DNA from 3 places in the Streptomyces durhamensis genome. Region 1 is predicted to be linked to each of the others. Evidence: riboswitches for the same ligand, from Rfam matches in the RefSeq annotation. Region 1 holds a riboswitch; each other region holds the start of a gene.
The links. Region 1 has a riboswitch for cobalamin ahead of IO33_RS0130945 (SCO2321 family membrane protein). Riboswitches for the same ligand answer to the same signal wherever they lie in the genome.

Region 1 (9,800 bases):
GGTGACCACCGGCTGACCAGGGCGGTCGGCCCACCCCGAGGGAGGCGGGAGCACCCCTGTCCCGACGCCCCGTTCCCGCCTCCCCCGAGGTCCGGGCCCCCGCGGCTCACTCCCGGCCGGATGCCGCCACCGCCAGCACGCCCGACGCCGCCGCCGCGATCAGCAACGGGATGCCGAGACCGCGGTGGAGGACCAGCCAGGCGCCCAGGCAGGCGCCGGCGAGCATGGCGATCACCGCGGCCGCGCGGCGCGGCGAGCGCCGGCTGGTGGCGTCGCCCAGGCGGGACTCGGCGGCCAGGCCGGTCAGGGTCATGGTCAGCACGGTGGTCGTGGTGAGGTCGGCGACGCCCAGCTTGCGGACGGTGGCGTTGCGCAGGCCCATCGCGAACGCCGTCAGGGCGATCAGGGCGTACCGGGTGCCGGTGGTGTGCGGCCAGGCGAAGGCCACCGCGGCCGAGGCGCCGACCAGGACCGCCTCCGCGGCCAGCGTCAGCCGGGTCCACCGGCGCCGGGAGCCGGCCGCGACATGGGCCGCCACCCGGCCGCCCGCCGCCGCGCCGAGCAGGAAGCAGGCCAGCGAGGTGGCCGTGTGCGGGACGGAGAAGCCGGGCGCGCCGGCCGCGGCGAAGCCCAGGACGACCACGTTGCCGGTCATGTTCGCGGTGAAGACCCGGCCCAGGCCCAGATAGCTGACGGCGTCGATGAGACCGCTCACCACGGTCAGGACCAGCAGCACGACCACCAGCCGCAGCCCCCGCACCTCGGGATCGCGCCTCCCGGCCGCCGATGCCTCCTCCGCTGCGCTCACCGCTCCAGTTGACCATGCGCGGGTGCGGGAACGCCGAAGGCGGCGGCCCGGGATCGGGCCGCCGCCGTCAGGGGCTTTGGGTGTCGGCTCAGTACCAGCCGTTGGCCTGCCAGAAGCTCCAGGCCTTGGCCGGGCTGCCGTAGCGGGAGTTCATGTAGTCCAGGCCCCACTTGATCTGGGTGGCCGGGTTGGTCTTCCAGTCGGCACCGGCGGAGGCCATCTTCGACCCCGGCAGGGCCTGGACCAGGCCGTAGGCGCCGGAGGAGCTGTTGGTGGCGGCCGGGTTCCAGCCGCTCTCCCGCTCGACGATCTTGCTGAACGCGTTGAACTGCGCGGCGTCCGGGATCATCTTGTGCGCGATCGCCTGGGCGGAGGAGGCCGCGGCCGGGGCGGCCTGGGCGGGCGCCGCGGACAGCGCCATACCGGCGGTGGCGGCGGCCACGGCGGCGGCGGTGAGGGCCTTCTTCGGGGAAGCGATGCGGCGGATGAAGGAGACGGACACGGAGAACCTCTTGCGTCGGGGACAGGGGATCGCCCGCATGGGAGGGACCACGTGCTGTGGCCGCATGCGTCGGCGCCGCGGCCCTGAGGGCTCGTGGCGCCTGGCGACGTCATCCAGACAAGCAGCCGCGCAGCCGGTCCGCAATGACCCCTTTTACTAGTTGTGGCCGGATCCGCGGCAATCGTCGGCCCTGTGGCGTGGCTCTCAAAGCCCAGGTCGGAAGGGGTGCACGAAGGGACGTATCGGACATTTGGCACTACGGCCCTGTATCGTAGGTGACGTGCGTCATGTGGGGTGCTTCACCGGCTCCCTCACCCCGCGGACACGACCCCTCACCCACCGCGTTCGTCGAATGTGACCGCGGTCTCGAACGCGGCCCGCCGGGTGGCCCGGCGCAGCGCGCGCAGCACGGCCGGGCCGAGCGCGAGGGTCAGCGCCACCGTGCAGACGGCCCGGCCCAGGTCCCAGCCGAGGGAGGTGGCCAGGCAGTAGGCGACGAAACGGGCCAGGTTGGCCGGGACGGAGGCATGGGCGTCGAAGGAGATGCCCGAGGCGGAGGCGCCCATGAACGGCCAGCCCGCCAGATTCATGACCGTGCCGTAGGCGAAGGCGGCGAGGAAGCCGTAACCGGCCAGCAGCAGCAGTTCACCGCGCCCCCGCAGCCGCACCGGCCCCGGCAGCAGCCCCGCGCCCATGGTGAACCAGCCCATCGACAGCATCTGGAACGGCAGCCACGGCCCGACCCCGCCCGTGAGCAGCGCGGACGCGAACATCGTCACCGAGCCCAGCGTGAAGCCGAAGCCGGGGCCCAGCACCCGCCCGCTGAGCACCATCAGGAAGAACATCGGCTCGATCCCGGCCGTACCCGCGCCGACCGGCCGCAGCGCGGCCCCGGTCGCGGCCAGCACGCCCAGCATGGCCACGGCCTTCGGACCGAGATCCGACTCGGAGATCGTCGCCGCCACGACCGCGACCAGCAGCACCAGCAGACCCGCGAAGAGCCAGGGCGCGTCCTCGGCGTGGGCGCTCAGGCCCGAGCCGGGCGGAGCGAGGAAGGGCCAGCAGAAGGCGACCACACCGACCGCGCTCACCAGCGCCAGCGCGGCGAGCGAGCGGGAGCCGAGACGGACGGCGTGCAGCCGTGCGCCACTCATCCGAGGGCCTCCCGTACCTGGGCCACGGTGAGCCACTGCTGCGGGGCGAGGATCTTCGTCACCTGCGGCGCGAAGGACGGCGAGGAGACGACGATCTGCGCCGTCGGCCCGTCGGCGATCACCTCGCCCTCGGCGAGCAGCACCACCCGGTGGGCGATCTCGGCCGCCAGCTCCACGTCATGCGTGGCCAGCACGATCGCGTGCCCCTCGGCCGCGAGCCCGCGCAGCACCGTCACCAGGCGGGCCTTGGCCGCGTAGTCCAGACCGCGCGTCGGCTCGTCGAGCAGCAGCAGGGGCGGCTGGGCGGTCAGGACGACCGCCAGGGCGAGCGCGAGGCACTGGCCCTCGGACAGGTCGCGGGGGTGGGTGTCGTCCGTGATCCCCGGCAGCAGCCCGGACACCAGGGTCCGGCAGGTGCCGGGCGGGGCTTCCGCGTCCCGGTCGGCCGCCGCGCACTCGTCGGCCACCGTGTCCGCGTACAGCAGATCGCGGGGTTCCTGCGGGACGAGGCCCACGCGGCGGACGAGGTCGCGGGGGGTGGTGCGGTGGGGGGTGGCCCCGCCGACGGTGACGGATCCGGCCGTCGGCGCCACCAGGCCGACGAGCGAGCCGAGAAGGGTGGACTTTCCGGCGCCGTTGCGGCCCATGAGGGCGATGGTCTCGCCCGGGGTGACCGTCAGGTCCACCTGCCGCAGGGCGTCGATGCGGTCGCGGCGGACGGAGAGGGAGTGGACCTCGGCGATGTGCGGGTGCGGCGTCGGTGGGGCGGGCGCGGGGCGGCGGCCGAAGAGGCGCCGGCGGCCCGCGGCCACGGCGGTGGGGGCGGCGTCCGCCACGGGCGCGGAGCCGTAGCGACAGGCGGCTGCGCCGCGGGGCGCGTCCGGCCCCGACGCGACAGAACCGCCCCCAGCGGAGGCGATCAGGCGTTCTCGCAGGTCACCGGCTCTGCGGCGGGCCTCGCGCACGGTCAGGGGGAGCGGGGACCAGCCCGCCAGGCGACCCAGGTCGACCACCGGCGGGAAAACGGGGGAGACGGTCATCACCTCGGCCGGGGTGCCGACGACGGGCGCTTCGCCGGGGCCGGGCAGCAGGACGACCCGGTCGGCGTACTGGATCACGCGCTCCAGCCGGTGCTCGGCCATCAGGACCGTCGTGCCCAGGTCGTGCACCAGGCGCTGGAGCACCGCCAGGACCTCCTCCGCCGCGGCCGGGTCCAGCGCCGAGGTCGGCTCGTCCAGGACCAGCACCTGCGGGTGCGGGGTGAGGACCGAGCCGATCGCCACCCGCTGCCGCTGCCCGCCGGAGAGGGTCGCGATGGGACGACCCCGCAGTCCGGCGAGGCCCAGCAGATCGAGGGTCTCCTCCACCCGGCGCCGCATCACCTGCGGGTCGAGCCCCAACGACTCCATGCCGTAGGCGAGTTCGTCCTCCACCGTGTCGGTCACGAAGTGGGCGAGCGGGTCCTGCCCCACCGTGCCCACGACATCGGCGAGTTCGCGCGGCTTGTGGGTACGGGTGTCCCGGCCGGCCACCGTGACACGGCCGCTCAGGGTGCCGCCGGTGAAGTGCGGCACCAGCCCGCTCACCGCGCCGAGCACGGTCGACTTGCCCACCCCCGACGGGCCGGCGAGCAGCACCAGTTCGCCGTCCGGGACCTCGAAGCCGACACCCCGGACGGTGGGCTCCGCGGCCCCGTCGTACGTCACGCTGACATCCTCGAAGCGGATCACGACGGCTCCTCGGGGGCGGAGGCGGAGACGGGGGGTACGGCGAACGCGGGGACGAGCGCGAGCAGGACGGCCGCGGCCGGCCACAGGGGGAGGGCCGGGGTGACGAGCGGGACGACACCGGGATGCAGGGCCTCCGGGTCGCGGGCCGAGGCGAGCGTCAGCAGCGCGGCCACGGCGGCGCCGGAACCGGCGACCAGCCAGGCCCGCGCGTCCCACGGGTCCGGCCGGTACCGCGTGCGCAGCGAACGCCGGCCGCCGAGCCGTAGCCCCGCGAGCGCGGCGACGACACCGGCGAGCAGCAGCGGGACGCCGTACGTGCCGCCCTCCGCGGTGAGCAGCCCGTAGGTGCCGGCACACACGCCGAGCAGGCCGCCCAGGGTGAGCGCGGCCGTCGTCCGGCGGACGCGGGCGGGGACCTCGGCGGTGCGGCCGTAGCCGCGGGCCTCCATCGCGGCGGCCAGGGCCACGGAGCGTTCCAGCGCGCCTTCCAGCACCGGCAGTGCGACCTGCAGCAGGCCGCGCAGGCCCCGGTCCGGCCGGCCCCGCAGGCGGCGGGCGGCGCGCAGGCGCTGGACGTCGGCGATGAGGTGCGGGGCGAAGGTGAGGGCGACGACCACCGCGACACCGGTCTCGTACAGCGCGCCGGGCAGGGACTTCAGCAGCCGGGTGGGGCCGGCGAGCGCGTTCGCCGCGCCGACGCAGATCAGGAGGGTGGCCAGCTTCAGTCCGTCGTAGGCGGCGAAGACGAGCGCCTCGGCGGTGACCTTTCCGCCCAGGCGGATGCCCTGCGCCCAGTGCGGGAGCGGGACTTCGGGGAGGGTGAGGAGGACGTGGGTGCCGGGGATCGGGGAGCCGAGCGCCACGGCGAAGAGAAGGCGGACGAGGAGGACGGCGAGGGCGAGCCGGGCGAAGGCGGTGTAGGCGTGGGAGGCGGGGGTGGCACCGCGGTGCGTGGCCACGACGTAGGCGGAGGCGGATATGAGGAGGGCGAGGAGGAGGGGGTTGGTGGTGCGGGTGGCGGCGGTACCGAGGGAAAGCGACCACAGCCACCAGGCACCGGGGTGAACGACGGTCCGGTGCGGTGTGCGGGCGGGGGTGGGGCGCCGCGCCGCGCGGCGGTACCGCGGCTCCCCGGGGGCGAGGGGCACCGCGCGGTCGGCTCCCGCCGGACCGCGGTCAGGCGGAGCCATCGCGTCGCCGCCGTGCCTGCCACGCCGCCGCGCCCGCCAGCGCTGCGACCGCTCCCGCGCCGATGGGCAGACCCAGCGAGGGGCCGTCGTCCGAACCGCCGTCGTCCGAACCACCGCTCTTTTCCAGCGACTTCCCGCCCGACGACGCCGACACCTGCTCACCGCACCCCTTCTTCGGGTACCCGGCGATCGCGCACAGCAGCGCGTTGGTGTCGTAGCGCAGGGGTGGGGCGACCGCGGCCAGCGCCTCCGCGCTCGTCGCGTCGGCGGACACCCGCGCGCAGGCCGTGCGGCGCGCCGGTGGTGTCTCGCCGGACGGCGCGTCCGCCGGGGTGCCGAAGTCGAGGACCAGGGCCACCCGCTTCGTACCGGACCGGGCGGGCGTCCCCGCGCAGATGGTGCCGAAGTCCGCCGCGCCGCGCGGCCGGTTCGCGTCCGCCGAGTCCGCGCTCACCGCGAAACGGAAGCCCTCCACGGCGCCGTCGTCGGGGCGGGCCGTCGACGGGCCCTGCGTGGCGTACGTCCAGTGCCCGCCCGTCCGCTCCCAGAAGGACCAGTAGCGGTAGCCGGTGGCGTGCGCCTGTCCGGCCCCGGCCAGCACGACCAGCGTGGCGCACAGCAGACTCGCGGCGCGGCGGACCGCCGTCACGGCTGGCGCTTCTTGCGGCCGCTGAGCAGGAAGCCGACGCCGATGCCGGCGACGAGGCAGACACCGACGAACCACCACACACCGAGACCCGAGCCGGACTTCCCGGAGTCCTCGGACTTCTTGGTCGCCTGTGCGGAGGAGTCCATGCTCGGGGCCGGGCCCAGCTCGTTCAGCGAGCGGACCAGGCTCGTGCCGCCGAAGTCACCCGGCTGCGCGCCGACCGCGTGCGCGGCGAGGATCAGCTGGGCGTACGCCGCCGGACCGCTCTGCACGGCCCACTGGGAGGCGTTCTTCTCCAGCCAGGCGTACGACGCCTTCGCCTGCTCGGTGCGGCCGTCCGCGGCGAGCGCGACGACCGTGTCCGCCGTGTTGCCGAAGTCCGGCTGGTCCTTGGCGCCGGGCAGCGTGGACTGCAGATGGCCGGACTTGGCGACGGTCGCCGCCAGGTACGCGCCGGCGTTGTCCGCGATCTGCGCGGGAGCGGGGTGGGCGGCGTCGGTGCAGGCGGCGTGCGCGGGCGCCTTGCCGGCCTGGGCGACGAACCCCTTGCCGAGCGCGCCGAGCACACCGGCCGCCGAGGCGTCCGCGTTGGCGGCCTTCTCGCCCTTCTTGTCCGGCTGGAAGGCGAGGGCGCCGCCGTCCCGGTCGCAGGACAGGGACATGGCGGCCAGCAGGTCGTAGGGGGACTTGCCGGACGTGCGCACGTCCGCCGGGTCGGTGCCGGCGGCGGCCAGTGCGCCGATGACGACGGAGGTGGAGTTGGTGTCGCTGGCCCCGCCCGGGTAGTAGCCCCAGCCACCGTCCTTGTTCTGCACGGACTTCAGCCAGGCCACCGCCTTGCCGACGGCGGCGTCGTGCCCGCCGGCCGCCTTCAGGGCCTGCGCGGCGCCGGCCGTGCTGTTGGTGTCCACCGTGACCTTGCTGTCGCAGGCCTTCGCGGGAGCGGCGCGGAAGGCGGCGAAGGCGCCGTCGGCACACTGCTGGCCCGCGAGCCAGTCCACGGCCTTCGCGGCCGGCCGGTAGCCGAGGGTCCGCTGGGCGACCAGCGTCAGCGACTGGCGCCACACACCGTCGTACGTCGGGTCGGACGTGCCGTACAGCCCGGACGGGATCGCGACCTTGGGAGACGGGGACGGGCCGGCGGCCGTGGCGGGCGCGGCGGCGGCCAGCACGCCTACGGCGGCGAGAGCCGCGGCACTGCGGCGGACGTTCATGGTCGGCGACTGCCTCTCCTGCGGGGAACCGGCAGCGCACGGGGACCCCCGGGCGGCTCGGCTCCGTAAACCTCGACGGTGCCGTACCCGGCGGACCGCCGGGTACGCGAGCCGGTCAACGTCCCGCCCGGGGCGGTCCGGCTCACCATCCTCGGGATGGTTGACGGTTGCGGGTCAGCGCCGGAATTGCACCGGCTTCCCCCCGTACGGGTGTGATGACGACGCCGCCACTTTACCGGCAGCCCCGAGCGCCCTGAGGAGTGGCTGTGGGCACAGGACGGCGGTGACCGGGGTCACGGTCCCGACGGAGGCGGGCGGCCCGCCGGGCGGCCGGCCGCGCCCTTGCGCCGTGGGCGGCGGAACGTCCCGGGACCGGCGGGCACTTGACGCGGCGAGCGCTCGGGACGAACGGCGGGCCGGCCCGCTCATCGGGCACAGGGCCCTACGATCCGCGGCACCGCTGGTGCTGCGGCCGGAAAGGTTCACCGGCTCGCGACGCCCGGTACGGCACCTCGCCGTGTTGTCGCACCACCCGAGTACATCCGGTACGCGGGCGATGCTCCGCCTTGCGATGCTCCCCCGCAGCCCGAAAGGTGTGGGAGGTGCCCCAGCACCGGACGCCGCGAGCTTTCCGGCAGACCTTTCCGGCCACAGCACTAGGCGGCGGCCCCGGCCACCCCCTCAAGCGCCCGCTCGCACTGATGCGCGTCGTCACCCTCGACCGCCCAGTACCCGCGCCGCCCCGACCCCGCCGGCTCCGCGAAGCGGATCGCCGCCGCCCGCTGCCGGGTGGGCGTCACGTCCGGCACCGTCCCGCACGCGAGTGCCAGGGCCGCCCCCACCAGATCCACCCCCGTCGCCCGTTCCACGAGCCAGGGAATCAGGTCACCCGGCAGATGCGGCGCGACGCCGGTGACCCGCGGCCCCCGCCGGGTCAGCCGCACACCCACGTGCGCGACGGTGTGCGTGAGCCCGAGCGCCCGTACCGTGCGTTCCACGGTCTGCCGGAGGAACCGGTTGTGCAGCAGCCCGTCATGAGCGTGGACCGAGTGGCGCAGCGGGGTCGTACGGGTCAGTGCGGTGATGCGGACCTCGTCGTCCAGGACGACCGTCTCGGCCGACACCAGCGGCCCCTCCGTGTCCTCCGGCCCCGCCGGCAGCACCCGGTGCCGGACCAGCAGCGCCCGTAACGCCGGTGGATCGGCGCAGGCGGCGGCCGTCTCGTACGGCAGACCCGGCAGCCCCAGCCGCCCGGCGACCCGCGCCGCCACGGCCAGGTGCGCCCTGCTCCAGGTCAGGACGCCGGCGACCGGATGACGGGCGGCGTACCGCGCCACCGTCTCGGCCGTCTCCGCCTCCCGCGCGGGGTCAGCGGCGAGAAGGCCGGACAGGAACGGCCGCGCCCAGCCGGGCGCCGACGCGCCGACCAGCACCACCGGGCGTACGGCGGCGATCCGTGCCAGGGGGTAGCCGCCGTGCGCGGCCCGGCCGGCCCCGAGCAGAAGGACGGGCTGCGGCATCGCGCGTCACCCTTCGCGGGAGAGGCGGGACAGAGATCACCCCGGATGCCGCTCCCCCATAGACGGCACCCGGGGCGGGTCTGGACAGCACCCAGGCGGGGTGAATCTTGCTCTCTGTGTCGTGATCCTCACCCGGTCCGCCCTCAACTGTCAACGATTGCTGCCACATTGGGCAGGAAGTATTGTCACGTCTGGTAGGCGAACGAGCGACCGGGTAGCCTCGCCGTCAGCCCAGCCGCCGAACGGACGACACGCCCAGGGGGGACCTCGGTGAGTGACGCCTACGCCTCGCTGGCCGCTGTCCTGGACCAGCTCGGCGAGTTGACCGGCCGGTCCGGCCGGCTGCCGGAAGTCCTCGACGTGGCCGACCTGTCCCATCGCACGGGCATCCCCGTGGGCGTCGTCGTCGAACTGCTCGCCGGCGGCCGGGCCACGGAGACCTGTCTGGCCGAACGGGTGCGCCAGCGGCTGGACTTCATCCGCGAGACCCGGCGCCGGCCCGACGGCAAGCGGTACTCGCTGGACGAGCTGGCGAGGATCGCCGGAACCAGCCGGCAGTGGCTGAGCGAGTGGCGCAAGAGCGGCATGCCGGGCCTGCAGCACACCGACCGGCTGCGCCGCTTCTTCGGCCTGCCCGCCGGGTTCTTCACCGCCGACGAACCGGAAGCGCTGCACGAGGCGTTGCGGCCGGTGCTGCAGGCCCTGGAGGCCAAGGCGGACCCGCTGCTGCGGCTGCGCGAGAGCGGCCTCGTACGACTCGCCGCCCGCGCACCGGAGATGAACGCCCGCCAGCTCGCCACGCTGGCCGACCTCGCCGAGATGATCATCTCCGCGGAGCGCGGGCTGGACTGACCCCCGGGGTGCCACCGCCGAAGGGCAGGTGCAGCGTGCGGGGGCGATCAGCCGGCTGCCGTCGACCCGGCGGAAGGCCCTCGATCCGGCGCCCGTCCCCCGGCGGGGCCACTCCCAGCTGCGCAAGGGGTCCCTAGGCCTGTCCAACAGTCAGGCCCTCTCGGACGCGACGGGATCACAC
Region 2 (9,800 bases), on a different contig from region 1:
GAGATCCTGGGCTTTTACGGCCTGGACTACTGGTACGCCTGGCAGGTCACGATCCTCGGCCTCGGCCCGGTCTGGCAGAGCGACAACGCCGCCGCCCGCTCCCGCGCCGCGGAACTCCTCGCCCAGGGAGAGGCGTTCGCGTTCGGCCTGTCCGAGAAGGAGCACGGCGCCGACATCTACTCCACCGACATGCTGCTGGAGCCCGACGGCGACGGCGGCTTCCGCGCCACCGGCTCCAAGTACTACATCGGCAACGGCAACGCGGCCGGACTCGTCTCCGTCTTCGGCCGCCGCAGCGACGTCGAGGGCCCCGACGGCTACGTGTTCTTCGCCGCCGACAGCCGTCACCCCGCCTACCACCTGGTCAAGAACGTCGTCGACTCCTCCAAGTTCGTCAGCGAGTTCCGCCTGCAGGACTACCCCGTAGCCGCCGAGGACGTCCTGCACACGGGCCGCGCCGCCTTCGACGCCGCCCTCAACACCGTCAACGTCGGCAAGTTCAACCTGTGCACCGCCTCGATCGGCATCTGCGAGCACGCGATGTACGAGGCCGTCACCCACGCCCACAACCGCATCCTCTACGGCCGCCCCGTCACCAGCTTCCCGCACGTGCGGCGGGAGCTGACCGACGCGTACGTCAGGCTCGTCGGCATGAAGTCGTTCAGCGACCGCGCGGTCGACTACTTCCGCTCCGCCGGCCCCGACGACCGCCGCTACCTGCTCTTCAACCCGATGACGAAGATGAAGGTGACCACGGAGGGCGAGAAGGTCATCGACCTGATGTGGGACGTCATCGCCGCCAAGGGCTTCGAGAAGGACAACTACTTCGGCCAGGCGGCCGTGGAGATCCGCGGCCTCCCGAAGCTGGAGGGCACGGTCCACGTCAACCTGGCGCTGATCCTGAAGTTCCTGCGCAGCCATCTCCTCGACGCCGTCGAGTACCCCGCCGTGCCGACCCGCCTCGACGCGGCCGACGACGACTTCCTGTTCCGGCAGGGACCGGCCCGCGGCCTCGGCTCGGTGCGCTTCCACGACTGGCGGCCCGCCTTCGACGCGTTCGCGCACCTGCCCAACGTGACCCGACTGCGCGAACAGGCCGACGCGCTCTGCGAGTTCGTCGCCACGGCCGCCCCCGACGCGGAGCAGAGCCGCGACCTCGACCTCGTCCTCGCGGTCGGTCAGCTCTTCGCCCTCGTCGTGCACGGACAGCTCGTCCTGGAGCAGGCCGCTCTGACCGGCCTCGACGAGGACGTGCTCGACGAACTCTTCGCCGTCCTCGTACGGGACTTCTCCGCGCACGCCGTCGAACTGCACGGCAAGGACTCGGCAACCGAACAGCAGCGGGACTGGGCGCTGGCGTCGATCCGGCGGCCGGTCGTCGACGCGGCACGCACGGAGCGGGTCTGGCAGCGGGTCGAGGCACTGTCCGGAGCGTACGAGATGGCTCCGTAGCCGCTCCCGCGCATCGGTGGCCGAGCCGCGTGGGCCCGGCCACCGGTCGGCGCACTCGCCGTTGATGAGATGATGACCAGCGACAAAAGGCGACGGCGTTCCGAGGAAGCCGGTGTGAATCCGGCGCGGTCCCGCCACTGTGACCGGTGAGCCACTCCCCACAGCGGGGCGAGTGGCACACCGGAAGCCAGGAGACTCACGCGGTCGCCTCCTCGAGCAGGACCGGGGCGGATCTCCCCGGGAGGGGAGTGGCGCCGTGCCCGGAAGGCCGACGGCAGGGACATCAGGCAAGCGCGTGGAGGCCGGCGGAACGGTGCCGTGCCGTGTCGTCGTGTGCCGGGACTGCTGCTGTGGCAGCCCCAAGGTGACCGGGGTCGATCACGCGGCGCAGACCGCGCGGCTGCGGGCGGAGGTGCCGATGCGCGTCTCCGACTGCCTCGACGTGTGCGATCGGGCCAACGTCATCGTCGTACAGCCCTCCGCCGCGGGCCGGGCCGCCGGGGCGCGGCCGGTGTGGCTCGGGCTCGTCAACGACCCGGACGCCACCGAGGACATCGTCACCTGGGTGCGCGCCGGTGGCCCGGGGGTGGCGCCCCTGCCGGACATCCTCGACCTGTACGTCTTCACCCCACCGCGGCGCACCGCGGGTTCCTGACGCTCGGGCCGTGGCAGGGGGCCTGGTGGCGTGACCTCCCGGGCCTTCTGCTTCGCGAAGGCGAGCCGGCGCAGGATCGCGGGTCGATGTCGCGTTCCGCGGCGGCGTCCAGCGGCACGTGCAGCAGGATGGAGGACGCCGACACGTCGGCCCGGTCGGCCGGCCCCAGCAGGGTGCCGAGCGTGGCGAGCGACGTCGCCAGGTCGTTCCCCCTGATGGTGCGGCCGTCGACGACACCCGCCACCAGGCGCTTGCCCGAGCGGACGGTGCGGTTCCCACGGTGCGTCCCACTGGCCCTCGCAGGTCCCGTGGAGCATCGTGGAAAGGGTGGCTGACCTGCAGGAAGGACGTTTCCCCTGACCTTCTCCGTGGGACCGGTACGCCGGTGAGGTCAGCAGGTGAAAGGAGCCACTGTGATGAGCCCAGCGCAACAGCCTCCACAGCGACCGGGTGGTCCGAAGGACGCGGACTCGGGCCCGAGCGGCCTGATGGATCTGCTGGGCGTCGCCGCGGTGCTGCTGGAGGCCGACGGGCGGATCGACATGTGGAGCCCGCAGGCCGAGCAGCTCTTCGGCTACACCGGCAGTGAGGCGGTCGGGCAGTACGCGGCCCTGCTGCTGTTGCAACCGGAACACCGGGATGCGGCGATCATGCTGTTCGCCGAGGTGATGGAGACGGGCCGGGGCTGGGCAGGCGCGTTTCCCGTCCGGCACAAGGACGGCAGCACCCGGATGGTCGAGTTCCGCAACATGCGGCTGACCGACAACATCGGCGACCACTACGCCCTGGGACTGGCCACCGACAGGAGCACCCTCCGCCAGGTGGAACGGGGCGTGGCCCTGTCCACCCGGCTGGTCACCCAGGCGCCGATCGGGCTGGCGATCCTGGACACCGACCTGCGGTACGTGGTGGTCAACCCCGCCCTGGCGTCGATGCACGGCGTGGCCGAGGCCGAGCACGTTGGCCGCAGATTCGGCGAGATCCTGCCCGGTGCGCCCTTCCAGGACGCCGAGACCGCCATGCGGCGGGTCCTGGAGACCGGAGTCCCCGTGGTCGACCGGCAGGTGGTGGGCCGCACACGCGCCGACCCGGAGGGCGACCACGCCTGGGCGGTGTCGTTGTACCGGCTGGAGGACCAGCACGCGAACGTCCTGGGCGTCGCCAACGTGGTGGTCGACGTCACCGACCGGTACCAGGCGGCCAGGAGGGCCGACCGCGCCCAGCAGCGCCTGCGCCTGGTGGCCGACGGCTCGGCCCGCATCGGCACCACCCTGGAGGTGGAGCGCACCGCGCAGGAACTGGCCGACGTCGTCGTGCCCGGCCTGGCCGACATGGTCTCGGTCGACCTCCTGGACTCGGTGCTGCAGACGGGCCGCACGGACGTCGGCGAGGGCCCGCCGCTGTTCCGCGCCCTGGCGGTGAAGACCGCCTACCCCACGGACGCCGCTCAGGCGATCGTGCCGCCCGGCCGGCTCACCACGTACCACGCCGACCACCCGGCCGCGTACTGCGTCCGCACCCGCAAGCCCCATCTGATCACCCACCTGGACAGCGGCGACCACACCCGGATCGCCACCGACCCCGAGGCCGCCTCCCTGCTCGCGCGGGCCGGTGTGCACACCGACATCGCGGTTCCCCTCATCGCCCGGGAACAGGTCATCGGCGTCATGGGTCTGGCCCGCGCCCGTAACCCCGTGCCCTTCGACGAGGACGACCTCGCGCTCGCCTGCGAACTCGCCTCCACCGCAGCCCTGAGCATCGACAACGCCGTCCTCCACCACCACATCCGCAGCGCCGCGGAAACCCTCCAGCGCAGCCTGCTCCCGCAGCTCTCGCCCCGGCACCCCGGCCTTGAGGTCGCCGCCCGCTACCGGCCCGCGCAGGCGTTCAGCGAGGTCGGCGGCGACTGGTACGACGTCATCCCCCTGGAGGGCGACCGCACCGCACTCACGGTGGGCGACGTCATGGGCAGCGGCATCCCGGCGGCCACCGCCATGGGACGCCTGCGCACCGCCACCTCCACCCTCGCCGACCTCGACCTCGGCCCCGCCCGGATCCTCACGCACCTCGACAAGATCACCAGCGGCCTGGACCCGTACATCGCCACGTGCGTGTACGCGATCTACGACCCCCACCACGCCCGTCTGCAGGTGGCCTCCGCCGGCCACCTGCCCCCGGTCCTGATCCGGGCCGGCGGACCACCGGAACTCCTCGACCTCCCCACCGGCACCCCGCTCGGCGTCGGGGGCGTCCCCTTCGAGACCACCACCTTCGACCTGCGCCCCGGCGATCAACTGGTCCTCTACACCGACGGGCTGGTCGAAACCCGAAGCGACCCCATCGACGAACGCCTGGACGACCTCCTGCGCCTCCTGACCGGCCCGGACCACTCCACGGAGGAGACCTGCGACCGGCTGCTGCAGCAGCTCCGGCACCCGGCAGGCCACGACGACGTCGCGCTGCTCATCGCCCGCGCACAACCGCAGCCGGACGCCCGGGGGACCGAACCGTGACGCCCGGCCCCGGGCTGCCGCGGCACCTCACCTGCACGCCGTCAGGTCCGCGACGCGCTCCGGTGCGCGCGCACTCCCGCCAGCGCGCCCAGCACGGTGTCGTTGGCGTTCCGGTCGCCGACGGTCAGCCGGAGTCCCTCGCCGGGGTAGTGGCGCGCCTGGACACCGGCGTCGGTGAGTGCCGCGGCGCCCTCGTCGACCGGATCGGGCGCGGCGAGCCAGACGGAGTTGGCGTGGCCGGGGCGGACGCGCCAACCGAGGGACACGAGTTCACACCGGAGGCGTTCGCGTTCGGCGACGACGGTGTCCACACGCAGGCGCAGCTCGCTCTCGGCACGCAGTGAGGCCTTGACCGCCGCTGTCGCCACCGCGTTGATCCCGAAGGGCAGCTGGTGCCGGCGGATCCGCTCCACCAGGCCGGGGGCGCCGAGCCCGTAGCCCACCCGCAGGGCGGCGAGGCCGTAGGCCTTGGAGAAGGTGCGCAGGACCAGCAGGTTGGGGTGCGCGTCCAGGAGCGCGGGCGTGTCCGGCAGGTCGGTGCCGCGGGCGAACTCCACGTACGCCTCGTCGAGGAGCACCGTGACGTGTCGGGGGACCTGGGACAGGAACGCCGACAGCGCGCCGGCGGTGACGAGGCTTCCGGTGGGGTTGTGGGGATTGCACAGCACCACGACGCGGGTGCGGTGGCCGAGCGCCGCGAGCAGGGCCCCCAGATCCTGGTGTCCCTCCGGCGACAGGGGCACCGGGAGGGAGCGGGCACCGGCCATGGCGGCCAGCAGGGGGTAGGCGTCGAACGTGCGCCAGGCGTGGACCACCGCGTCGCCGGGCCGGACCACCGCCTGGAGCAACTGCAGGGCCACGCCGACCGATCCGCTGCCCACCGCGACGCGGTCGCAGGGCACCCGGCACCACGCGGCGATCCGCTCGGTGAGGTCGTCGGGGTGGAACTGCGGGTAGCGGTGGGCCTGTGCGACGGCTCGTTGCATCGCCTCGCGCACCGAGGGCAGTGGGGGATACGGGCTCTCGTTCAGGGCGAGCCGGTGCAGCACGGGGACGTCCACGGCTCAGCCCCGCCCGCCGTGCCAGCGCACGGCGACGGCACCGGCGAAGTCACCCGCGTGGGCGAATCCCCCGAGCACCATCAGGTCGCCGTCCGCCACTCGCCCGGAGCTGAGCGCGCGGTCCAGGGTGACCGGGATCGCCGCTCCGAACAGGTTCCCGCAGGCGTCGAAGGTGTTCAGGTGCCGTTCGGCCGGCAGCTGCAGCGCCTCCCGCCAGTTCCGCAGGAAGGTGCGGTTGGGCTGGTTGGTGATGAGGACGTCGATGTCGGTGCTCGCCACGCCGAGCCGCCGGCACAGCTCCATGACCACCTCGGGGACCAGGCGGTTCCCGCGTGCGAGGACCTTGGCGACGCTCGCGTCGGTGAACCCGATCCGCAGCTGGGACTCTCCCGGCTCCCAGTACTTGCGGCCGTCGTCGACCGCCACGGTCATGTCGCCGGCGTACTCGCCGATGTGCCGGGTCTCCACGTCGAGGACCGGCGACTCGGCCGACGTCGTCACGTACCCCACGCCGCACCCGTCGCCCGGGATCGCCGCCTGTGCGAGCTTGCGCACCTCGGACTGGGTGAACCACTGCCCCGCGGCGCTCTGCGCGTTGCAGATCAGCGCGGTCTTCGCATCGGTGGAGGTCAGGATCTGCCGGGCCAGCTTCACCATGTGCACGAAGGACGCGCAGCCCGCGTTGGCCACGTCCACGAGCCACTCCGGGTTCAGGCCCAGCCGCCGCGCCACCTCGGTTCCGGCGCCCACGAACGGCAGGTCCGGCAACTGGCTGTGCACCAACAGCACGTCGACGCCCCGGATCTCCGCCGCACCGTGCCGTTCGATCAGCGGCTGTACGGCGCGCTCGACCATGTCCGCGTTGGTCTCGTCCCCGGCCACGTGGTGCCGCAACGGCGGGACCTTGAACATGGGGTGGTCGCGGAGCTTGTCCTCGGCTCCGGGGAAGTCCGTGTAGAACTCCGCGGGGACGGGCGCGCCGGGCAGATAGCTCGCGACGTCGGTGAGGCTGACCGTGGTCACTTGGCCACCGTCCTCGCCGGAGCCGAACCGACCGGCAGACCGCCGCGGTGACGGTGTTCCAGGATGGCCTTGAGATTGCGCATCTCCACGGTGTGTCCCGCGTAGAAGAGATCCCAGTAGTCGCCGACCCAGGGCCGGTCGGGGCGGGGCGTCAGGCCGGGGTGGGGGTTGTCGTCGTAGTAGGGGTGCCGGCAGTTGGTCCAGGTGATCACCGAACCCGGCTTGTCGAGCACCAGGGGGGCCGGGACGACGCGCATCAGGTAGATCATCCACAGCGTCTCGCCCTGGTCCCAGGAGCAGTGGTAGTCCACGGTCATGGCCTCGGGGTTCGCCGCCACCCTGCAGTAGATCCTGGTGTCGTCCTCCAGGCGGTCGTGACCGACCCACAGCCCCGGTGTGCCGGTGGGCGCGAAGTCGCGCAGACTGCAGGTCCACTCCTCCAGGTGGTGCCCCTGGCGCAGGTAGTCGTAGGCCTGCTCCGGGGGGCAGTCGACGTGTTCGTGGATGGTGCAGTACTGCCCGTAGACCTGGTGGTGGGGGTAGACCGCGTGGGTGAGCTCCATGCAGTGGGCGGTCAGTTCCTCCTTGCCGGCGTTCTCGATCCGGATCAGACCGGGGATGTCAGCCAACGTGGACGACGGCTCGCTCATCTGAACTCTCCTTGCTCTCGGCGGCTTCGGTGAAGGACTGGAAGGGAAGGAACGGGGGGATCTCCCGCGGGTCGCACTCCACTGCGACGAACGCCGGGCCGCGGCCCGCGTTGCCGCGCAGCAGTGCCGTGCGCAGTTCCGCCGCGTCGGCGGCTGCCGTGGCATCGAGGGACGGGAAGGCGGCGGCCACCCCGGCGGCCAGGTCGGTCCGGGTGAACAGGTCGTCGCCGCGCCCGCCGCCCTGGAGGAACTCCTCCCGCAGCGCGCACATGGCGTGCGCGTTGTTGTTGAAGATCACGAACGTGACGGGTGCGTCGTACTCCACGGCGGTGTGCACTTCCATCCCGTGCATGAAGAAGGCCCCGTCGCCGGCGAGGACGTACGTGCGCCGGCCGGTGGCGAGCGCGGCGCCGATGCCGGCGCCGAAGGTGTAGCCCATGCCGCCCATGCCGACCGCCACCACGAAGCGGCCGTGGCGCGGGGCGGGCAGGAGATGGACCGCGCCGGCCCCCGTGTTGCCGGCGTCCACGAAGACGTGTGCGTCCTGGGGGAGTGCCGCCGCCACCGCGGCGACCGCCTGGGCCTGGGGGACGGTCCGCTCCCGGGCCTGAACGAGCGGACCCGGCAGGGGGGTGGGCAGGGGGCCGGCGTGCGGCGGGCAGGGACGTGTGCGCGACGGCAGCCGGGCGGTCACCGCGCGCAGCGCGTCCCGCAGGTTCCCGCCGAGCACGGTGCCTGCCACGAACGGCGGTTCGGGGCCGAGGCAGACGACGTCGGTGGCGGCCAGCGCCTCGTCGAGACCGCCGCGTGCCAGGAGCGGCAGCCGGGTGCCGACCAGCAGGCACAGGTCGGCCCGGCGCAGACAGTCCTCGACGTTGGCGTGGCCCATCACCCCGGCCACGCCCGCGAACCGCGGATCGCGGTTGTCGAAGACGTCCTTGGCGTCCGGCGTGACCGCCACCCACGCCCCCAGGCACTGGGCCAGTTCCGCCAACTCCTCACGTGCGTCGGTGGCGGCGACGTCCTCGCCGGCGATGACGAGCACGTGGCCGGCCCCGCGAAGGTCGTCCGACACGGCGGCGACGGCAGCGGTGTCGAGCCGCGCCGCGCAGGCCGTCGCCGGGCTCCCCGATGCCGGGACCGCGCGGCGGGCGGGGACCTGGATCCGCGCCTGCTGCACGTCCTTGGGCAGCAGCAGCACGGCCGGTCCGCGCGGGTCGGACTGCGCGGCCGCGACCGCCCGGGGCAGCAACTCCCCGATCGAGTCCGGGTCTTCGACCCGGGCACAGAACCGGGAGACGGGGGCGAAGACCTCCCGCGCGTCGAAGGTGCCCGACCTGCCGCTGGAGTCCTGGAACGCGCCGAGCCCCTCCTGGCCGGTCGGCGGCTGGCCCACCAGGGCCAGCACGGGCACCCGGGAGGCGTACGCCTCCGCCAGACCCGGCACGAGGTTCATCGCCCCGCCGCCCGAGGTGGCGGCGACGACGCCGACGCGCCTGGTGGTCCGTGCGTATCCGTCCGCCATGGTGACGGCGGAGAACTCGTGTTTGGCGACGACACCGCGGACGGCGCCGCCGCGGTGCACCGCGTCGTACAGGTCCTCGATGTTCGCGCCGCCGACGCCGAACACGTGGGTGACGCCGGCCCTGGCGAGTTCCCCGGCCAGGTAGTCGACCACGCGTACCGTTCCTCCCGTGCCCGCCTCCGGGGCCATGGTGGTCATACGGGGCTTCCCTCCCTCTCGTGGCGGTGGTCGATGAGGCCGGACGGCGAGATCACCTGGAAGCGGTGCCGGTATTCCCTGGGGGTGAGTCCCAGGGTGCGTCCGAAGGAGCGGAAGAACGTCTCGGTGGCGGCGAATCCGCAGCGGCCGGCTATCTGGCTGATCGTCAGGTCGGTGGTCTCCAGCAGTTCTCGGGCGCGGGCGATGCGCGTCCGCTCGACGTACTGGCCGGGTGTCGCGCCCACCTCGCGCCGGAAGACCCGGGCGAAGTTGCGCTGACTCATGTTGGCCTGCCGCGCGATCTCGGCCACGGGCAGCGGGCTGTCCAGGTTCTCCAGAATCCACTCCTGTGCGGCCCGGATCGGCGGATGGTCGGCCAGCTGTGCGTCGAGGACGGCGCTGTACTGGGACTGTCCTCCGTGCCGTTTGAGGAACAGCACCAGAAACCGTGCCGTCTCCAGCGCGAGCGCCGATCCGTGATCGGCCTCCACCAGGGCCAGCGCCATGTCGATGCCCGTCGAGACGCCCGCGGAGGTCACGAAGGGGCCGTCCCAGACGAAGATCGGCTCGGCGTCCACCGTCACATCCGGGTAGCGGCACGCCATCGCCTCGCTGTACGCCCAGTGCGTGGTGGCGCGTCTGCCGTCGAGGAGGCCCGCCTCGGCCAGCAGAAAGGATCCGCCGCATACGGAGGCCACTCTGCGCGACCGGGCCGCCGCCCGG
Region 3 (9,800 bases), on a different contig from region 1:
GCGAGTAGCCTCCGCTGCCGACGGCCCCGCGGTTGGCGGGGTCGCTGACGACGATGCGCACCTTGACCCCGGCAGCGAGCTTCGCGGCCAGGGCGTCGTAGACGCGGGTGTCGTAGCGGGGCAGCGGCGGGCAGGTGGCGTTGAGGTCCTGCTGCGAGATCTCGATGTGCTCGGTGGCGCTGGAGATCAGCGAACGCAGGGCGCTCTCCTCCGGGTTGACCGTGTCGTAGTCGCGGTCGCCGTTGGTGTTGTCATGCAGGCCGACCGCGCACCGGGTGCCGGCGGTGTCCGGCAAGGAGGGGCGCCAGGTGGAGGAGGGGTCGGAGTCCTTGACGCCCACGCCGAGCCCGCCGACGGCGACAACCGGGACGTCACCGGTGGCGGGAACGGCACGGGGATTGGTCTCCCGCTCCATGCCGGCCTGGCAGTCCGCTCCGCCGGAGGCGGCGTACCAGACGCTCGCGACGTTGGTCCGGTTGCGGCAGGTCCAGTCCCACAGCTGGTCGAGGTAGCGGCCCGCCGTGCCGGCCGCGGGTCCGGACAGAGCCAGGTCGACGTCCGTCACCGGGTGCGCGGTGTCGAGGTAGTCGCCCTTCCAGTCGTTGATGCCGCCGGTGATCGCGGTCTCCCCGTCGACGACCAGGAGTTTGGAGTGGTTCCACGAGAAGGCGGTCTTCGACGTGGTCATGGAAGCGACGTCGATGGTGAGGGCGTCCGCCGCGGGACCGAGCTTGGCGCGTAGGTCGTCCAGGTACTTCGAGGGGCGCACGTTGAGGTGGTACAGGGGTGCGGCACCGACGAGGACGCGGACCTTCAGGTGATGTCCGGCGGCCACGGAGGACTTCAGGCCGGCGACGATCGCGTCCTGGAAGGCGCCGTCCGGGAACGGCGCGAGGCTGGAGATGTCTACGGTGCGGGTTGCCCGGGCGATGTTCCCGGTCATCCTCGCCAGCAGATTCCTGCTTCCGGCGCGGTCGCGGCACTGCGCGTCGCCCCAACACCCGGGGGTCTGCAGCAGCCAGCCCGTGGGATCGCCGGGCGCGGTGTCGAGCTGGTTGCCGGCGGTCCGTTCCCATACGTCGCCTTCGAGGCCGGGTGAGACCTCGCGGAGGGTGCGTTCCACGGCGTCGAGGTGCGGGGTTGTCGACGGGGCCGCGGTGGCAGGAGCGGCGGGCAGTACGGCGAGGGCCAGAGCGGATATCAGCGCAAGGCGCGCCGCACGGTCTAAGCGGAGCGAAATGATCACGCCCTGAAGTTACCAGGGAGTAGGCGGTGATCACGACGCGAGTGCGCGTCGGGCCGGGGGGCAGCGCAGGCGTGCCGGTCGGCGTACTCGGGAGCAGGTGCGGGATGCGTAATCCTCCCTTGAGCAGGGCCGTTTCGGCCGTGTGCGGGGATCTGTCCCACGTGCTCCGCGCCGGCCCCTTCGATCTCGGCCAGCCGCTCAAGCCCGCGGCGCCGCGCCGGAACACAGAGCGCTCGGGGCCGGCCCTTCGGACGCCCGGGTCAGCGGACGAAGGAGATCTCCGGATACTTCTTGTCGGGCCCGTCGAGCAGGGTGCCGTGTTGATGGCGCAGTTCCTTGTCGAAGAAGGCGGCGAGGTAGACGCGCTGGATCTCGATCGCGCGGTTCGGGTCGATCGTTCCGTACACCTGCTGGAGCTGGGCCGGGGTGAGCCTGAGCAAGCTCGCCTCCTGGGGCGCCATCGCCTCGTCGTCGACGAAGGACACGTGCGCCGCGCCGTGGAGCTGGATGTCGACCCGGTGTCCCTTCAGATGCGACCACAGCGTGCGCCACGACCCGTCGTTGTTGCGGTTGTGGGTGCCGGAACTTAAGAGCATGAAGGGACGGTGCAGGTCCTTGCGTGGCGCCGATCCGAAGAACTGGCCGTCCAGATTGACGCCTGCGGCGATGCGGTGGTCGAGCTGCATGGCGGTGTCGACCGCCGCGCCGCCCAGCGAAGCGCCGAACATCCCGATGCGGGACATGTCCACGGCGTGCGACAGACCGGTGGGGAGCCTGGCGTGGTCGACGTCCGGGTTGCTGCCCTTGGCGATGGTGCCGAGCTGGTTGATGACGAAGTGGATGTCGGCTGCGCGCACGTCGAGCGTGTCGGAGGAGTGCGCGCCGGCCGGCATGGTGTTGCCCTCGACCCGTCCGCCGGGGAACTGTACCTCGTTGGCGTCGTGGGTGTGGTCGACGGTGACGACGAGGTAGCCGCGGCTGGCTAGGTCCTCGGCAAGAACGGTGCCCCTCGCGCGGTCCGAGTGCAGCCCGCTGGAGTACAGCAGGACGGGCAGTTTCCCGAGCTTGGTGTCGACGGGGGCGAGGACATGGCCTGCGGTCCGCGGCAACGTCACTTGTTGTGGCGTCAGGCCCTGGGAGGCGAGGAAGTGGGCGCCGGAGGCTGACGGCATCCACGGCGCCCGGTAGTGACCGCGGGTGGAGGAGGCCGGGTACCAGAACGACACCATCAGCTCGCGCGGCTTGTTGCCGGGCACGTAAGGGTCCGTGCGGGACTTGTCGACGAGGTGCAGGCTGAACGTGCCCACGCCGTGGCGCCCGGTCGGTGCGGGCAGACTGAGCTGGAGAGCGGACGTGCTCGCGGGGGGCGTGACGGCCTGCGGACGGGCGGCCTTGAGCTGCGGCGGCGCCGCGTCGTGCTGGGGCGCCCAGGGGGTGTCGTCCTGGTCGGGCGAGAACCCGGTGGCGGTGGGCTTGTTGGGCGTCTTCCCGGCGGCCATCGCCGGCGTCATCCCCGCACCCAGGGCGATGGCCAGCGTACCCGCCGTACCGACCGCTCGGGCGATCACTCTGCGACGCGGGCGCGGGCGGCGGTGTTTCATGGGACCCCTTTGTTGAGCGACGATCGAAGAACTGGCGATCGGCTGTCGTACGCCGGTACCGCCGCAGTGGCCTACGGATATGGAGGCCCTGGCGTTCACCGTGGCGGCGGACGGACGAGCAGTTGATCCAAGCGACCAGGTGGGATCACCGATCAGACACTTCTGCCCGCCGCCGCCCCCCTCGCCGTAAGCGCACCTGTGGGCGAGTTTCGGTGACGCGCGCGATAGGACTTGAGGCAACGGAGGGCTTCGGCTGTCCCGCCCCCATCGAGTCAAGGCGTTCCGCCCACGCCACGCCGAGCTCCGGCGAGGGCGCCTCCCCTGACTTCGCCGCCGCGCCGCGTGCGGCTACCTGCGAGGAGCCGTCGGTGCTGATCCTCGGTGCAGGCGTCGGCGGCCTCACCGCCGCCTACGAACTGAGCAGGCTCGGCTGCAAGTGCACGGTCCTGGAGCCTCAGACCCGTACCGGCGGCCGAAACCGCACCGCCCGTAAGGGGGACAAGCTGTGCGAACTCGACGGCAAGGGCGACAGCCCGGTACTGACCCACACCTGCGCCTTCGACAAGGGCCTGTACCTCAACCTCGGCCCCGGCCGCATCCCGTACCACCACCGCCGGGTCCTGAAGTACTGCACCGACCTCGGGGTGTCGCTGGAGCCGTACATCATGGAGACCACGGCGAACGTCCTGCACCGCGCGGGACACACCCCGCCCGGCCGGCCCTGGCGCAACGGGCGCATCGCCAACGACACCCGCGGCCACCTCGCGGCCCTGCTGTCCGCCACTCTCACCGGGCGTGACGAGTTCACCGGCCTGCTGCCACCTGCCGCTCCGGCGGGCAGGAACTGGCGACGACAGCCGACTACTGCGTCAGCGACATCCCCCTGCCCCTGCTGAAGCAGCTCACCCTGACCGGTTTCTCCGCCGAGTTCCGCAACGCGGTGGAAGGGGTCGATCATGGACATGGACCAGACACGCGGGCTCGGCACGGACGGAATGTGCTCTGTGAGCGCACGATCTTGGGCACCCGGCCATGTGGGCCCGTCGACGCCGACGGGCACTGCTGAGGACCTGGCTGCCGCACAGAACTGGATGAATGAGCAGAACTCCACGATCAGGCAATCCAACGTGCTCGCCTTTCGTCGGCTCGCCCCACGGCCCGCAGACCGCCCACCACCTCCTCGAACTACTGGACAGGCGTTGGTGCTTGAAGTGAACAGAGCCCCGGGGCTGTGGCTGGCGGCGGACTGCGATCCTCACCAGTGGCACCGTGACCTGGCGGAGGCGGTCACGCGGAACCTGAGACGCTGACGCCCCAGCCAGCATGGCTCGGCAAGATCGCGTTACGAGTGCTCATATGCCTTGGAGGGCCTTGGGGGCACAGTTCGACCGGCGTCTCGCCGTCGGCGGGACTGTCGTGTGATGGCTCAGGTGCGGGGCTGGCATCGGTGTAGGTGAGCACGTCGTGACCAGAGGGTGACTGGCGCGCCGCCCACGGGATGGGCCGGCCCTCGTACGCGGACAGCTCCGCACGCATCCCCCGGTCTGCCAGATCCGTCGGCCCTGACCCGCCGCAGCCTCCACAGCCTGCTGATGGTGGGGCGGCAGGTCGCCCGACAGCACCCAGCCCCACCGAATCGGCAGGCGGTACAACGAAAGGCTCCCGCAAGGCAGATCCTTGCGGGAGCCTTTCTGCTGTCGGTGCCGTCGTCGGCGCCGGCTCCGGGCCGAGTCAGGTCAACCTGCCTCCGCAGTACGGGCGTTCCACCGCTCCTCGACCTTGGCCAGGCGCCAGTAGCCGATGGCCACGGCCCAGACGACCACGAACAGGCCGACGATGACGTAGCCGACGTTGTCCAAGTCCAGGCCCGCGATCCAGCCGGAGACGTCGTCACTCAGGCCCAGTTTGTCGTGCAGCACCCCGACCAGCTCGATCGTGCCGACGAAGAAAGCCACCGCGATGGACAGGCCGGTGATGGTGAGGTTGTAGAAGACCTTGCGGACCGGGTTGGAGAAGGCCCACTGGTAGGCGAAGTTCATGAAGGTGCCGTCGAGGGTGTCGAACAGGCTCATGCCGGCGGCGAAGAGCAGGGGCAGGCACAGGACCGCGTACCAGGGCAAGCCGGCGGCGGCGCCGTTGCCGGCCAGGGCGAGGAGCAGGACCTCGGTGGTGGTGTCGAAGCCGATACCGAAGAGGAAGCCGAGGGGGAACATCTGGCCGGGGCGGCGGATCGACTTGGTGAGCCGGCCCAGGATGCGGTTCATGAAACCGCGCGAGTCGAGGTGCGCTTCCAGCTCGGCCTCGTCGTAGCGTCCCGCACGCATGGCCTTGAAGACGCGGGCGATGCCGAACAGTGCCACCAGATTGAGAGCTGCGATCAGGTACAGAAAGCTGCCAGAGACCGTGGTGCCCACGGTGCCCAGGACCTGGTGTGCTCGCGAGTCATCGTTCATCAGGGTGCCGGCGAGCTTGGCGCCACCAGCGACCAGCGCGGCCATGGCGACCACCACGCCGGAGTGGCCCAGCGCGAACCAGAAGCCCACCGACACCGGCCGCTGGCCGTCGGCCATCAGCTTGCGGGTGGTGTTGTCGATCGCGGCGATGTGGTCCGCGTCGAAGGCGTGCCGCATGCCGAGGGTGTAGGCCGTGATGCCCAGTCCGACCCCGAACGCCTTGGTCCCGACCTCGTAATGCCGCGGCACCACGAGCAGGAAGAGAATCCCGAAGGCGACCACGTGCAGAGCGACGATCACGGCCAGGAGACCGGCGGTCCGGACGGTGTCCTCACGACGCCAGCGGAAGGAAGGGGCGGCGGCGGTTTCGGGCACGCCTGGGGACATGGTCATACGGTCACGCTCCAGCACCTCGTGGATCAGCTTCGTGCTGCCGTGGCCGGTCTCCTGGCTGACGGGTCAACGCGCCCGCCCCTGCCTTCCCGGCCGTGAGGCCAGTGGCAACGCATGGGGCGGGAACTCCCCGATCACAGTGGCGAGGGCCGCTCCGGACTGAGCCCCTGAGGGACTGTCACCGGTCTTCCCGAACACCACGGCCCGCCCACCCTAGAAGGCAGGAGGTCGAGGCTGCAAGGCTGCACAACTGATCAGATGTGGAGGCAGGAGCCGGTGACTGCGATGATGAGTCCATGCATCTCGTCCCCGCGGAACGTGCCGGGCAGCGGACCATCGACGGCCATCGGGTCTGCGACGCCATCGCAGCCGTCGGCGAGCCCGAGCGCGTACGGACCTGGGCCGACCGCTTTTCGCTGCTCTCGGACCCCGGGCGCCTGTCCCTCCTGCTCGCCCTCCACCAGGCGGGCCCCCTCGCCGTCTCCGACCTCGCCGTCGCCACGGGCATGCGGGACACCGCCGTGTCCCAGGCCCTGCGCCTGCTGCGGACCGCAGGCATCGTCTACGGCGAGAAGGACGGCCGAATCGTGCGCTATCGGCTCGTAGAGGGCCCGATGGCCGTGCTGCTCGAGCACTGCGTGTCCCGAGAAGCATGACGACATCCGCGGCCGCACGTGATCGCGGCAGGCGTCGCGCTACGCTCCCGCGCAGGTGCGGCCGCTCGGTTCAGGCGTGTGCGTGCCCGGTACGACGGCGTCCGATCCAGCCGAGGACGATGTCCACGGCGAGGAAGCCGGCGAGCGGGATCCCGAGCAGCGGGACGTGGTAGCCGACGACGGCGACCACCGCGACGCGGGGCACCAGCACGGAAACCGACACTTGTCGCCAGGCGCCGCGGGGAATCGGACGGCCGAAGGCGGAGCCGCGGCCGCGCTGCCACCACATGCGGTAGCCCCAGAGGATGAGGAGGACCAGGGCCAGGGCGAGACCGGCCAGCGCGATCTGGTTCACGAGGCCGAACAGAGTACCGGTGTGGGCGTCGATGCCCCACCGCGTCAGCTTCGCCAGTAGCGGGTAGTCGGCGAAACCTCAGCACGTCGGTCACCTTGCCGGTGGCCGGGTCGACGGCGATCGAGTCCTGCCTCTCCGGCCAGCTGCGCTGGATCTGCCGTACGACGTTGGCGGAGCCGGAGTCCGTGGGCGGCACGATTTCCACCGGGTCGGACAGGCCCTCGGCGCGGGCTGTCTTCAGTACGGCGTCCATACCCACGTCGGAGCGTGCGCCGGAGTGCGAGCCCATATCCATGCTTTTCATGTCCATGCCCGCCATGGAGTCGTGTCCCCCGTGCCCGCTGCTCACCGTCGCGGTGACGGAGGGGGTGGACTGGCCGAGGGCTTCGCGGAGGTCGCCAATGTTGGCCCCGGCGTAGGTGGACCAGGTCAGGGCGGTCGCCGACAGGAAGAACAGACCGGCCGCCGCCCAGACGCCCACCGTGCCGTGCAGGGTCAGGGAGCGCCGCCGTCCTGTGGTGCCGCGGACCTTGCGGCGGGCACGGCGGCGGCCGCACCAGAGCACCAGCCCGCCACCCGTGATCACCCACAGCCAGCTGGCGGCGAACTCGCTGTACAGGCGCCCGGTGTCACCGAGGTGCAGGTCGCGGTGGAGCTCGTCGATCCAGGTGCGCAGCGGCAGGGCGCCGGTGGAGCCGTACTGCTCCAGCGCGCCGCGCACCGTGCCGGTGCAGGGGTCCACGAACACGGCGAGCGTGTGGTCGGCGGCGATGCCCTTCACCCCGGACAGCAGAACGCGTGTGGTCGCATCCGGCTGCGGTGACGGCCGCACGGCGGAGATGGTGCCCTCGGGGTGCCGCGAGGAGCAGGAACGGGGCGACGAACACGCCCGCGTAGAAGTGCAGGCGCAGCACCAGCGGGCGCAGTGCCTGCACAGGCGACGGAGCCGTTGGTGCCGGGCTGGGCGGACGTTCCGGGTTCGCCGGCCGTGTGGGGTGGGGCAGTGGTGGGCGGCTCGATGGGCATGGGTGCTGCTCCTGGGCCGTATGGGTGTCACGTCAGCGGGCGGCTGGACGGAACGATGAGTTCCGCATCGCCGATGTGAGGTGGCGCACACCCGGGCGGTTGTGAAGGCCAGGAGCTTGCGTACGGACAGTTCCGATGCCGGGCGTCACAGGTGCCCGGCATCGGGAGGCGGGTCACGGCAGGGCGATGCCGTCCAGTTTGCCCGCCTTGGCGTCGGCGACGATCGAGGAGAACTGGTCGGCGCTCATCCGGACGCGCTGGCCGAAGTCGTCGGTGAGGATGATCCGCCGGTCGTCCGTGGCGCTGGGGTCGACGAACAGTTGCGGGCAGCCGCAGTTGCAGTTGCCGCAGAACGTGGCGACGGGCTCCAGCCCGCTGATGTCGGTCATGCTGCTCCACCTCCGTGGACATGGGGTTGCGGCGCTCCGGTGCCAGAACCGGTGGCCGCGGGGACTGCCCGGGAGATACCCGGCGCGGATGCGGCGGACGCGCGACCCCGTCGTGCATAGGGGGCGTGCGGGAGGACGGCGTGCGCCCGTGCTCCTTGCTCCGCTTCCGATGCTTCGATTTCGCCAAGGTGGCCGGGAACTGAACCGCCGCCGCCTCCGACTCGTTGAAGGGGGCGGATTGACCAGGCGGTTCGTGGGCGGTGATGCGTATGCATGGGCGAGGGGAAAGATCTTCTTGCCGCGTGGCAGCATCGGGTGTCGTGAGTGTGTCCCTCGCGGTGCGGAGCGTGCGCGCGGCGGTGTTCGCCGTGCTGTGCGTGCTGCTCGGTGCCGGAGGGCACGCCCTGGCCACGGGTGCGGCGCCGCCGGTGGGGGTGCAGGTCGCCGCGTTCGTGCCGGTCTTTGTGGGCGGCTGCCTGCTGGGCGGCCGGGAGCGGTCGCCGGCCGCGATCGGCGGGGGGACTCTGGGTGCCCAGGGTGGGCTGCATCTCCTCTTCCACCTCATGCAGCCGCATCACGCGGGGATGGTCATGCACGGCATGCGGATGGCCCACGCGCAGGCGCTGACGCCGCACGCCACTGCCGCCCATGTCGGGGCGGCCCTGGTGCTGACCTGGTGGCTGCGGCGAGGCGAGGCGGGGCTGTGGTCGCTGCTGCGCTGGGCGGTCGCGTTCGTGCCGGGGCTTGCCGCCTCGTGGCAGGCTGTCGGCGGGGCGCGGGGCGTACCGGACGCGCGCGGGCCCGTGGGTCGGGCTGCCGGTGAGACGTGGTCGCTGCGGCAGGCACGGCTGAGGCACGCCGTGCACCGGCGCGGGCCGCCGATGGGGATGTCGTACGCGAGCTGACCCCCGACATCCTTTTCTTCCGTACGGAGATCCACCACCTCATGTCCAGGACCCGCACCACCCTGCGTCGCGCCGGCGTCGTCACCGCCCTGACCGCCGCCGGACTCCTCGCTGCCGCCGGCGTCGCCTCCGCGCATGTCACCGTCCACCCCGACAGCTACGCCAAGGGCGCCACCGACGGCGTCCTGACCTTCCGCGTGCCCAACGAGGCGGACAACGCGAGCACCAAGCAGGTCCAGGTGTTCCTGCCCACCGACCACCCCGTCCTCGGCGTGCTCGTCTCCCCGCAGGACGGCTGGACCGCCAAGGTCACCAACACCAAGCTCAAGACACCGGTCAAGACCGACGACGGCACCATCACCGACACGGTCTCCGAGATCACTTGGACCGGCGGCAAGATCGACCCCGGCCACTACGAGGACTTCGACGTCGCCTTCGGCCAGCTGCCCGACGACACCGACCAGCTCGCCTTCAAGATCCTCCAGACATACTCCGACGGCAAGGTCGTGCGGTGGATCGAGGAGGCCCAGGGCGGTCAGGAGCCGGAGAACCCGGCACCCGTGCTCAAGCTCACCGCCAAGGCGGCAGGGGACGGCGACAGCGCGACCGCCTCGGCGGCGAGCCCGAAGACCTCCGACAGCTCGAAGTCGACCGCGTCGGCCAGTGACTCGACCGCCCGCGGTCTGGGTGTCGCCGGACTGGTCGTCGGCGTACTGGGGCTGGCCGCGGCGGTGTTCGCCGTCCTGCGCGGCCGCTCCGCTGGATCCCGGGCCGAG

Region 2: it holds a riboswitch for cobalamin, as region 1 does, so the genes downstream of both, IO33_RS0110935 (hypothetical protein) here and IO33_RS0130945 (SCO2321 family membrane protein) in region 1, are expected to answer to the same signal.
Region 3: it holds a riboswitch for cobalamin, as region 1 does, so the genes downstream of both, nicT (Nickel transporter NicT) here and IO33_RS0130945 (SCO2321 family membrane protein) in region 1, are expected to answer to the same signal.

The regions. Positions count from the first base shown of each region.
Region 1 is NZ_JNXR01000024.1:13,450-23,249, forward strand. Features, by position in the region: gene IO33_RS0130910 (cytochrome P450) at 1-16, shown strand, start outside; gene IO33_RS0130915 (YoaK family protein) at 107-808, opposite strand; gene IO33_RS0130920 (aggregation-promoting factor C-terminal-like domain-containing protein) at 897-1,310, opposite strand; gene IO33_RS0130925 (ECF transporter S component) at 1,643-2,464, opposite strand; gene IO33_RS0130930 (ABC transporter ATP-binding protein) at 2,461-4,194, opposite strand; gene IO33_RS0130935 (CbiQ family ECF transporter T component) at 4,191-5,384, opposite strand; gene IO33_RS0130940 (SCO2322 family protein) at 5,371-6,033, opposite strand; gene IO33_RS0130945 (SCO2321 family membrane protein) at 6,030-7,247, opposite strand; cobalamin riboswitch at 7,361-7,509, opposite strand; gene IO33_RS0130950 (ATP-grasp domain-containing protein) at 7,904-8,767, opposite strand; gene IO33_RS0130955 (helix-turn-helix transcriptional regulator) at 9,038-9,619, shown strand.
Region 2 is NZ_JNXR01000006.1:304,393-314,192, reverse strand. Features, by position in the region: gene IO33_RS0110940 (acyl-CoA dehydrogenase family protein) at 1-1,452, shown strand, start outside; cobalamin riboswitch at 1,531-1,670, shown strand; gene IO33_RS0110935 (hypothetical protein) at 1,766-2,107, shown strand; partial or broken gene IO33_RS52335 (hypothetical protein) at 2,140-2,363, opposite strand; gene IO33_RS0110925 (SpoIIE family protein phosphatase) at 2,524-4,620, shown strand; gene IO33_RS0110920 (histidinol-phosphate transaminase) at 4,662-5,681, opposite strand; gene IO33_RS0110915 (ketoacyl-ACP synthase III family protein) at 5,685-6,704, opposite strand; gene IO33_RS0110910 (SRPBCC family protein) at 6,701-7,354, opposite strand; gene IO33_RS0110905 (thiamine pyrophosphate-binding protein) at 7,326-9,077, opposite strand; gene IO33_RS0110900 (GlxA family transcriptional regulator) at 9,074-9,800, opposite strand, start outside.
Region 3 is NZ_JNXR01000043.1:16,829-26,628, forward strand. Features, by position in the region: gene IO33_RS0139005 (phospholipase D-like domain-containing protein) at 1-1,246, opposite strand, end outside; gene IO33_RS0139010 (alpha/beta hydrolase family protein) at 1,507-2,814, opposite strand; gene IO33_RS0139015 (flavin monoamine oxidase family protein) at 3,216-3,743, shown strand; gene nicT (Nickel transporter NicT) at 4,584-5,693, opposite strand; cobalamin riboswitch at 5,721-5,910, opposite strand; gene IO33_RS0139025 (ArsR/SmtB family transcription factor) at 5,990-6,349, shown strand; partial or broken gene IO33_RS44970 (PepSY-associated TM helix domain-containing protein) at 6,420-7,708, opposite strand; gene IO33_RS0139035 (hypothetical protein) at 7,904-8,119, opposite strand; gene IO33_RS0139040 (hypothetical protein) at 8,440-9,024, shown strand; gene IO33_RS0139045 (YcnI family copper-binding membrane protein) at 9,066-9,800, shown strand, end outside.